3 regions of the Noviherbaspirillum sp. FW303-A3 genome follow, and region 3 is predicted to be linked to each of the others. Evidence: predicted binding sites of a transcription regulator. Region 3 holds the regulator's gene; each other region holds the start of a gene.
The links. The regulator LexA, encoded in region 3, represses DNA repair genes until DNA is damaged. The targets are predictions, from matches to a motif close to ACTGTATNNNNATACAGT.
Positions count from the first base shown of each region.

Region 1 (2,266 bases), on a different contig from region 3:
GGATCTGACGGCAGCGGGATTGCTACAAGTGCGGGACACGCCAGGCGTTCTCAACTTGTCTATTACGGATGCCGGCATCAAAGCGCTTCAATTGGAACTGGAGCGTGAAAAAGCGCGCAGGAAACCCCATCATGATCTGGCTGGGCGGTTGGCGGCATGGTTGCGGGAGCAAGGTCGTATCACGTGGGAGAACATTGAGCTGCTTGTTCCGCGTGCTGAAGGTGGCCGTCAGGCCATCCGGCCAGATGTGTTCTCTCTGGCCGCGGTCTATGACGAAGCCCGCATCAATCCCTGCGTTCATGAAGTTAAGGTAAGCCGTGCTGACTTTTTGGCTGATGTCGCGAGTCCGGAAAAACGGGCTGGCTATTCGCAGATTGCGGAAACCGTGTACTACGCGGCGCCGGCTGGAATGATCGAGGCAAGCGAAGTGCCAGCGGAATGCGGCTTGCTAGTCGAAGTGCAGGAAGGACAATTTAAGGTGGTGAAGCGCCCGAAGAAGAAGGTTGAGTTGACGGTGCACCACTTCATGAACCTGATCTTGAAGCCGGGTTCGGTGAACCCGCTCTAACTTAGAGCAAACGGCGCGCGGGAAAGGAATTTATGAGGCGTGTCCGGCGCAGGTGCCGTCGGTGCCGACGTTATCGCATTCCCCGACCACGAGTCCGACCTTTCCTTGCGCCTTCATGATGACGAGGGCAGCACGCATTTCGATTGGTGTGCCGCCCTGCAGCATCGTCCCGAGTTGCTCATCGGTGCGGGAGAGAAGGTAATCAATATCGAAGTGGCAATGGATGCGAGTGCCCATGGTATTCCTTGAATAAGTCGAGCGGAACGCTGGATGAATTCTCAAAGCGTACTGATGCGGACCGCCATCGTTGAATCAGATATGGGCGTCAGCATCCGACAACAGCCTCACGCTTTTTTACAAATTTCCAAGCTGCCAAGTTTACCCCTCGCGCCTGTGTTCTCGCCAGTCGAGTACGAGTGAGCACTTCATAATTTCCCAGATTCAAGTTTACTTTCGAGACACCTTCGTTTACGTTAACACTGTATTTATTTACAGTATTCGAACGAGGCTCACGTGTCCATTCTCCCTTCCACTGCAGTTGCCACTGCGGCGGAGCGGCGCGAGAAAGTGCTCGCACTTACGCAATCCCTTCCGCACGCTGTCTGGCGCGGCGATTCTCTCGGGCGAGGATCGCCCACTGTCATCCCGACGGGCTATGACGCTCTGACTTCCGAGCTTCCGGCAGGCGGTTGGCCGGCGTTCGGCCTGACTGAGCTGCTCTGGGCGCATCCGGGAAGCGGTGAGTTTCGACTGCTGCTGCCAGCCCTGAAGGCGCTTTCGGATGGCGGACGCACGATCGTCATCCTCGGTGCTCCGCATGCACTGATTGCACCCGCGTTTGAGCAGTACGGGATCGACGTCGCGCGCATCCTCGTGGTCCGGGCAGACAAACCCGCCGACCGGCTCTGGGCGGCCGAGCAAGTGCTCAAGACGTCGGTCGGTGCGCTGCTCGCGTGGCAGCCGCAGGTCAAGGCAGAGCAGCTGCGACGCCTCCAGGTTGCGGCGAGTGGGTGTGACGGCCTGACCTTCATTTTCCGTTCGGCGCGCGCGCGAAGCGAACCTTCGCCGGCGCCACTGCGCTTGTTCTGCGAGGCGGGAGCGTTCGGCCAACTTGCGGTTGACGTGTTCAAGCGGCGCGGTCCGGCAGCTTCCCGGCCCGTTGTTCTGCCTCCCTTTTTCCCCCAATCGCTCACCCGTGCGCTGAAGCGCGCACAACGCAGCGCCGCCGTACCCGTCACCGCCGATCATGCTTTGGATTTCCGTCTTCCTGCCGAACCTGCCACTCGACCTCGCGTACCGTCGCTGGCCTGACGCATTGCAGGCCTCGCTGCGCAAGGAAGTGCCGCTGGCAGTCGTGGAAGGCAAACGGGTACGCTGGGCCAGCGAGTGCGCCAGCGCGGCCGGGATCGCCGTGGGCATGACGGAAAACGGCGCGCACGCGCTGGCCAGCAATGTCGTACTGATTCAACGGGACCCGGATGCCGAGGGGAAGGCGGTCCTCGAAGCGGCGCTTTGGGCGCTGCATTTCACCCCGCAAGTCTCGATCCGGCCATTCGGGCTGCTTCTGGATGTCACGGCCAGCCTCACGCTATTCGGCGGCGCCGGCGCGATCATGGCGGCGCTGCGGGAGGGCATCGCTGCTCTCGGCTTTGAGCCTCACCTTGCCGCTGCGCCCACCGCAACGGCAGCATGGTGGTT
Region 1 covers NZ_JBYTAZ010000002.1:264,013-266,278, forward strand. Annotated here, with positions in the region: gene AC3WOY_RS27510 (hypothetical protein) at 1-568, shown strand, start outside; gene AC3WOY_RS27515 (hypothetical protein) at 599-805, opposite strand; gene imuA (translesion DNA synthesis-associated protein ImuA) at 1,082-1,879, shown strand; gene AC3WOY_RS27525 (Y-family DNA polymerase) at 1,815-2,266, shown strand, end outside.
Region 1: the regulator LexA is predicted to act here: its motif matches at 1,047-1,064, upstream of imuA (translesion DNA synthesis-associated protein ImuA).

Region 2 (2,266 bases), 3.1 Mb from region 3:
CTTCGATACCAGGCGTCCGGTCCGCTGCAGGAGGACTTCCAGCAAGCCCAGCTCGCGCGCCGAAAGATCGAGCATCTGGTCGTTCATGTAGGCGATACGCCCCACCTGGTCGTAGGACAGCGGGCCGTGCTTGATGACGGTCGGTCCGCCGCCGGCGCCGCGCCGGGTCAGGGCGCGCACGCGCGCTTCCAGCTCGGACAGCGCAAACGGCTTGGCCATGAAGTCGTCGGCGCCCAGGTCCAGCCCCTTGACCCGTTGTTCGATGGAGTCGCCGGCGGTCAGGATCAGCACCGGCAGGCGCGAATTGCGCGCACGCAGGCGGCGCAGCACTTCCAGGCCGGGCATTTTCGGCAGGCCGAGGTCGAGGATCAGCAGGTCGAAATCCTGCGTCGACAGTGCGGAGTCCGCCTCCAGGCCGTTCTTGACGCAGTCCGTGGCATACCCGGACTGGCGCAGCGAGCGCGTCAGTCCATCGGCTAGTACACTGTCGTCTTCAGCGAGCAAAATACGCATGGTTGGCACTCTGCAATCAGATGGAAAGTAGTCTATTGCTTTTCATTAATAGCGGCAAGGCAAAGCAAGTACCGACTTCAAAAACCCGCTTCTCCCCTCATCCTAATCAAGTTTTCCCGATATTTAAAATTCCCGCTTGCGCACGCCACTGTTTTTTTATACAGTATGGCCTGTGACGTTAATCGTGGCTCGCCAGCCAAAGGGTGGCGAACTAGTTAATACCCAACCGTCGAAAGAATACAGTTATGGACGACAAGAAAGCTGCGCAAAACCCGGAAAAGGCAAAGGCACTGGCTGCCGCGTTGGCGCAAATCGAGAAGCAGTTCGGCAAGGGTTCCGTGATGCGCATGGCGGACGGCGCCGTGGCGGAAGAGGTGCAGGTTGTCTCGACCGGCTCGCTCGGCCTGGATATCGCATTGGGCGTTGGCGGACTGCCGCGCGGCCGCGTTGTGGAAATTTACGGTCCGGAATCGTCCGGCAAGACCACGCTGACCCTGCAAGCTATTGCAGAAATGCAAAAACTGGGTGGTACCTGCGCCTTCATCGACGCGGAACATGCGCTCGACGTCGTGTATGCGCAGAAGTTGGGTGTCAACCTGCAGGAATTGCTGATTTCGCAACCTGACACCGGCGAGCAGGCGCTCGAAATCTGCGATGCGCTCGTACGCTCCGGCAGCGTCGACCTGGTCGTGGTCGACTCGGTTGCAGCACTGACTCCGAAGGCTGAAATCGAAGGCGACATGGGTGATTCGCTCCCCGGCCTCCAGGCCCGTCTCATGTCGCAGGCACTGCGCAAATTGACCGGCAGCATCAACCGCACCAACACCCTGGTCATCTTCATCAACCAGATCCGCATGAAGATCGGCGTCATGTTCGGCAACCCGGAAACGACGACGGGCGGCAATGCACTGAAGTTCTACGCATCCGTCCGCTTGGACATTCGCCGCACCGGTTCCATCAAGTCCGGCGATGAGGTGATCGGCAATGAAACCAAGGTCAAGGTCGTGAAGAACAAGGTGGCACCGCCTTTCAAAGAAGCGCATTTCGATATCCTGTACGGGGAGGGCACCTCGCGCGAAGGCGAAATCCTCGACCTGGGTTCCGAAGCCAAGATCGTTGAAAAGTCCGGTGCATGGTACAGCTACAACGGCGAGCGTATCGGCCAGGGCAAGGACAACGCACGCAACTACCTGAAGGAACATCCGGATCTGGCTCGCGAGATCGAAAACAAGGTCCGCGCAGCCCTGGGCGTACCGGAACTGCCGCCCCTCGTGGCAGAAGCTGAATAAGAGGGAACAGCTCCTTTCATCCTGAATACTTCACGTGAGGGAGCCCGCGCTGCTGGAACACCATGGCAAAACTGCAAATGAGTCTAAAGGCGCGGGCTCTGAAGTATTTATCCGCTCGCGAACACAGCCGGCTTGAACTGGGACGCAAGCTGGCACGCTATGCCCAGGAAGGCGACGATATCGAGGCCTTGCTCGATTCACTGGAGGCGGCGAAATTCCTGTCCCAGTCCCGCTTTTCCGAATCGCTGGTCAATCGCCGCGCCGCCCGTTTCGGGAACAGCCGTATTCTCTCCGAACTGCAGTCGCACGGTATCGATGGCGATGCCATCCAGGACATCAAGGGTGGGCTCCTGGAGGATGAGGCTGCTCGGGCGCGGGAGGTCTGGCGCAAAAAATTCGGCAGCCCGCCGGTGGATGCCGCAGATCGTGCGAAGCAGATGCGATTTTTGCAACAGCGTGGTTTC
Region 2 covers NZ_JBYTAZ010000001.1:3,935,290-3,937,555, forward strand. Annotated here, with positions in the region: gene AC3WOY_RS18915 (response regulator) at 1-513, opposite strand, end outside; gene recA (recombinase RecA) at 759-1,802, shown strand; gene recX (recombination regulator RecX) at 1,865-2,266, shown strand, end outside.
Region 2: the regulator LexA is predicted to act here: its motif matches at 661-678, upstream of recA (recombinase RecA).

Region 3 (2,266 bases):
TCCTGTGAACTGAAACATTTCCCCTAGTGCTGCCTGGTTGAATCTTCCGGAAATCTCGCCTGCGGCGACCGCGGCAATCTCCATATCAACCTGGCGCGGGATGCTTGCCTCAACCTGTTCCGAACTGTGCTGCAGTTTTGCTGACACGATCGGGATGCCTGCCGGGGTGTAGCGCAACACGTCACGCTCGGCAATGGCAGCAATCAGGCGAAGCTGGTTCACACTCCTCGGCTGCCGCAATTACGCAGCGGACGCCTCTGCACGTTGGGACTTGGCAGCGTCTTCCTTCTGAACAGCCTTCATCATCGGCGACGGGGCGGTTTCGGCCTTCTTCATCTTGACGGTGAGGTGGCGCAGGACGGCGTCGTTGAACTTGAAGCCGGTTTCGAGTTCAGCCAGGGTTTCGTTGTCGCACTCGATGTTCATGCAAACATAGTGTGCCTTGGCCAGCTTCTGGATCATGTATGCCAGTTGGCGGCGGCCCCAGTCTTCGACACGGTGGACCTTGCCGTTGCGGGCGGTAACGATGCCCTTGTAGCGTTCGATCATCGCGGGCACTTGCTCGCTCTGATCCGGATGGACGATAAATACGATTTCGTAATGACGCATGAATTCTCCTTTTGGACGGATTGAAAAATCGCCCACCCCGGCGTCAAGACGGGTGTGGGAAGAGGAAAGCCCGCAATAATAACCTGTTCAGCAAGAAAACTCAATGCTTTCAAGCCCTTAAGGCGCGCAGACCGGGAATCGGACAATTTCGGCGCAAAAGCGGCCAAATAAAGCACAAATGCGCTTGCATTCACACAAATCCTGTATAAAAATACAGTCTGTTTATACACACAGCACTGGATAACCCCAGTGAATCGCCATGATCAAGCTGACCGCCCGCCAGGAACAGATCCTGAACCTGATCAGGGAAGCCATTGAGAACACCGGATTTCCTCCCACCCGGGCTGAAATTGCTGCCGAGCTTGGATTCCGTTCAGCGAACGCTGCAGAAGAACATTTGCAGGCACTCGCCCGAAAGGGCGCGATTGAAATTTCTCCCGGCACCTCACGCGGCATCCGTCTTCGCGACATGGGTAACGACAGCACTGGCGTGGCCCGCCAAATGGCCTTGCCGCACCCCAGCCTGATGCAACTGAGTCTGCCCCTCGTTGGACGAGTGGCCGCGGGCTCGCCGATCCTCGCGCAGGAACATATTGAAACGACGTACAGCGTCGACCCTTCGCTGTTTTCCGCAAAGCCGGACTACTTGTTGAAAGTACGGGGGCTGTCGATGCGGGATGTCGGCATTCTCGACGGCGACCTGCTGGCCGTGAAGAAAACCGACTCAGCCAAGAACGGGCAGATCGTTGTTGCCCGCCTTGGCGATGACGTGACGGTCAAGCGCTACCGCAAGACTGGCAGCGTCATCGAACTCCTCCCCGAAAACCCGGATTTCGAACCGATTGTCGTGGATGGACGGGAAGACAATTTCGCTCTTGAGGGGCTCGCGGTAGGCCTCTTGCGCGCATGGGGCTGAAATAGCGGAGTAGCGCAAACGTCCGCGGCACAGTCCTGAAAAAGGGATTCCGACGCGGACGAGGCTTCACGTCCGTCCGAGTTTTTTCATGATTTGCCGAGCAATGCCCCGCAGGATGTTCACTTCCTCGGTTTCCAGCTGGGTCCGGGAAAAAAGACGCTTCAGGCGAGGCATCAATTTTTTCGGGTTTGCCGGATCAAGAAATTCGACCGCAACGAGTGCCTGTTCGAGGTGCGCATACATGCCCTCAATCTGGTCCAGGCTCGCGGCCACGCCCTGGAAACCGACCGGGGAAGCAGGTACCGCCTCACCAGCTGCAGCCATCCGTGCCTCGTAAGCGAGAAGCTGTACCGCCTGGGCCAGATTCAACGACGAGTATTCGGGGTTCGCCGGGATATTGATCAGCACGTTGCACTTTTCAATGATCTCGTTCGGCAAACCATAGCGCTCGCTCCCGAATACCAGCGCGGCATTCAGGCTGTCGTCCCCCCTCAATTGCCCTGCCAGTGATCGCGGCGTCGTGATCGGCGGAGAAAACTCCCTCAACCTGGCACTGAGCGCCGCAGCAAAGTTGCAGCCGTCCAGCGCCTCTTCGATCGTCGCGACGACTCGCGCGGATTGCAGGACATCCAGCGCACCACTGGCGAATGCGATTGCCTCCTCATGTGCTGTCGCTTCCGGAAACCGGGGGTTAACCAGCACAAGTTGCGAAAATCCCATCGTTTTCATTGCCCGCGCGGC
Region 3 covers NZ_JBYTAZ010000001.1:864,227-866,492, forward strand. Annotated here, with positions in the region: gene priB (primosomal replication protein N) at 1-222, opposite strand, end outside; gene rpsF (30S ribosomal protein S6) at 241-609, opposite strand; gene lexA (transcriptional repressor LexA) at 869-1,525, shown strand; gene AC3WOY_RS04250 (RNA methyltransferase) at 1,592-2,266, opposite strand, start outside.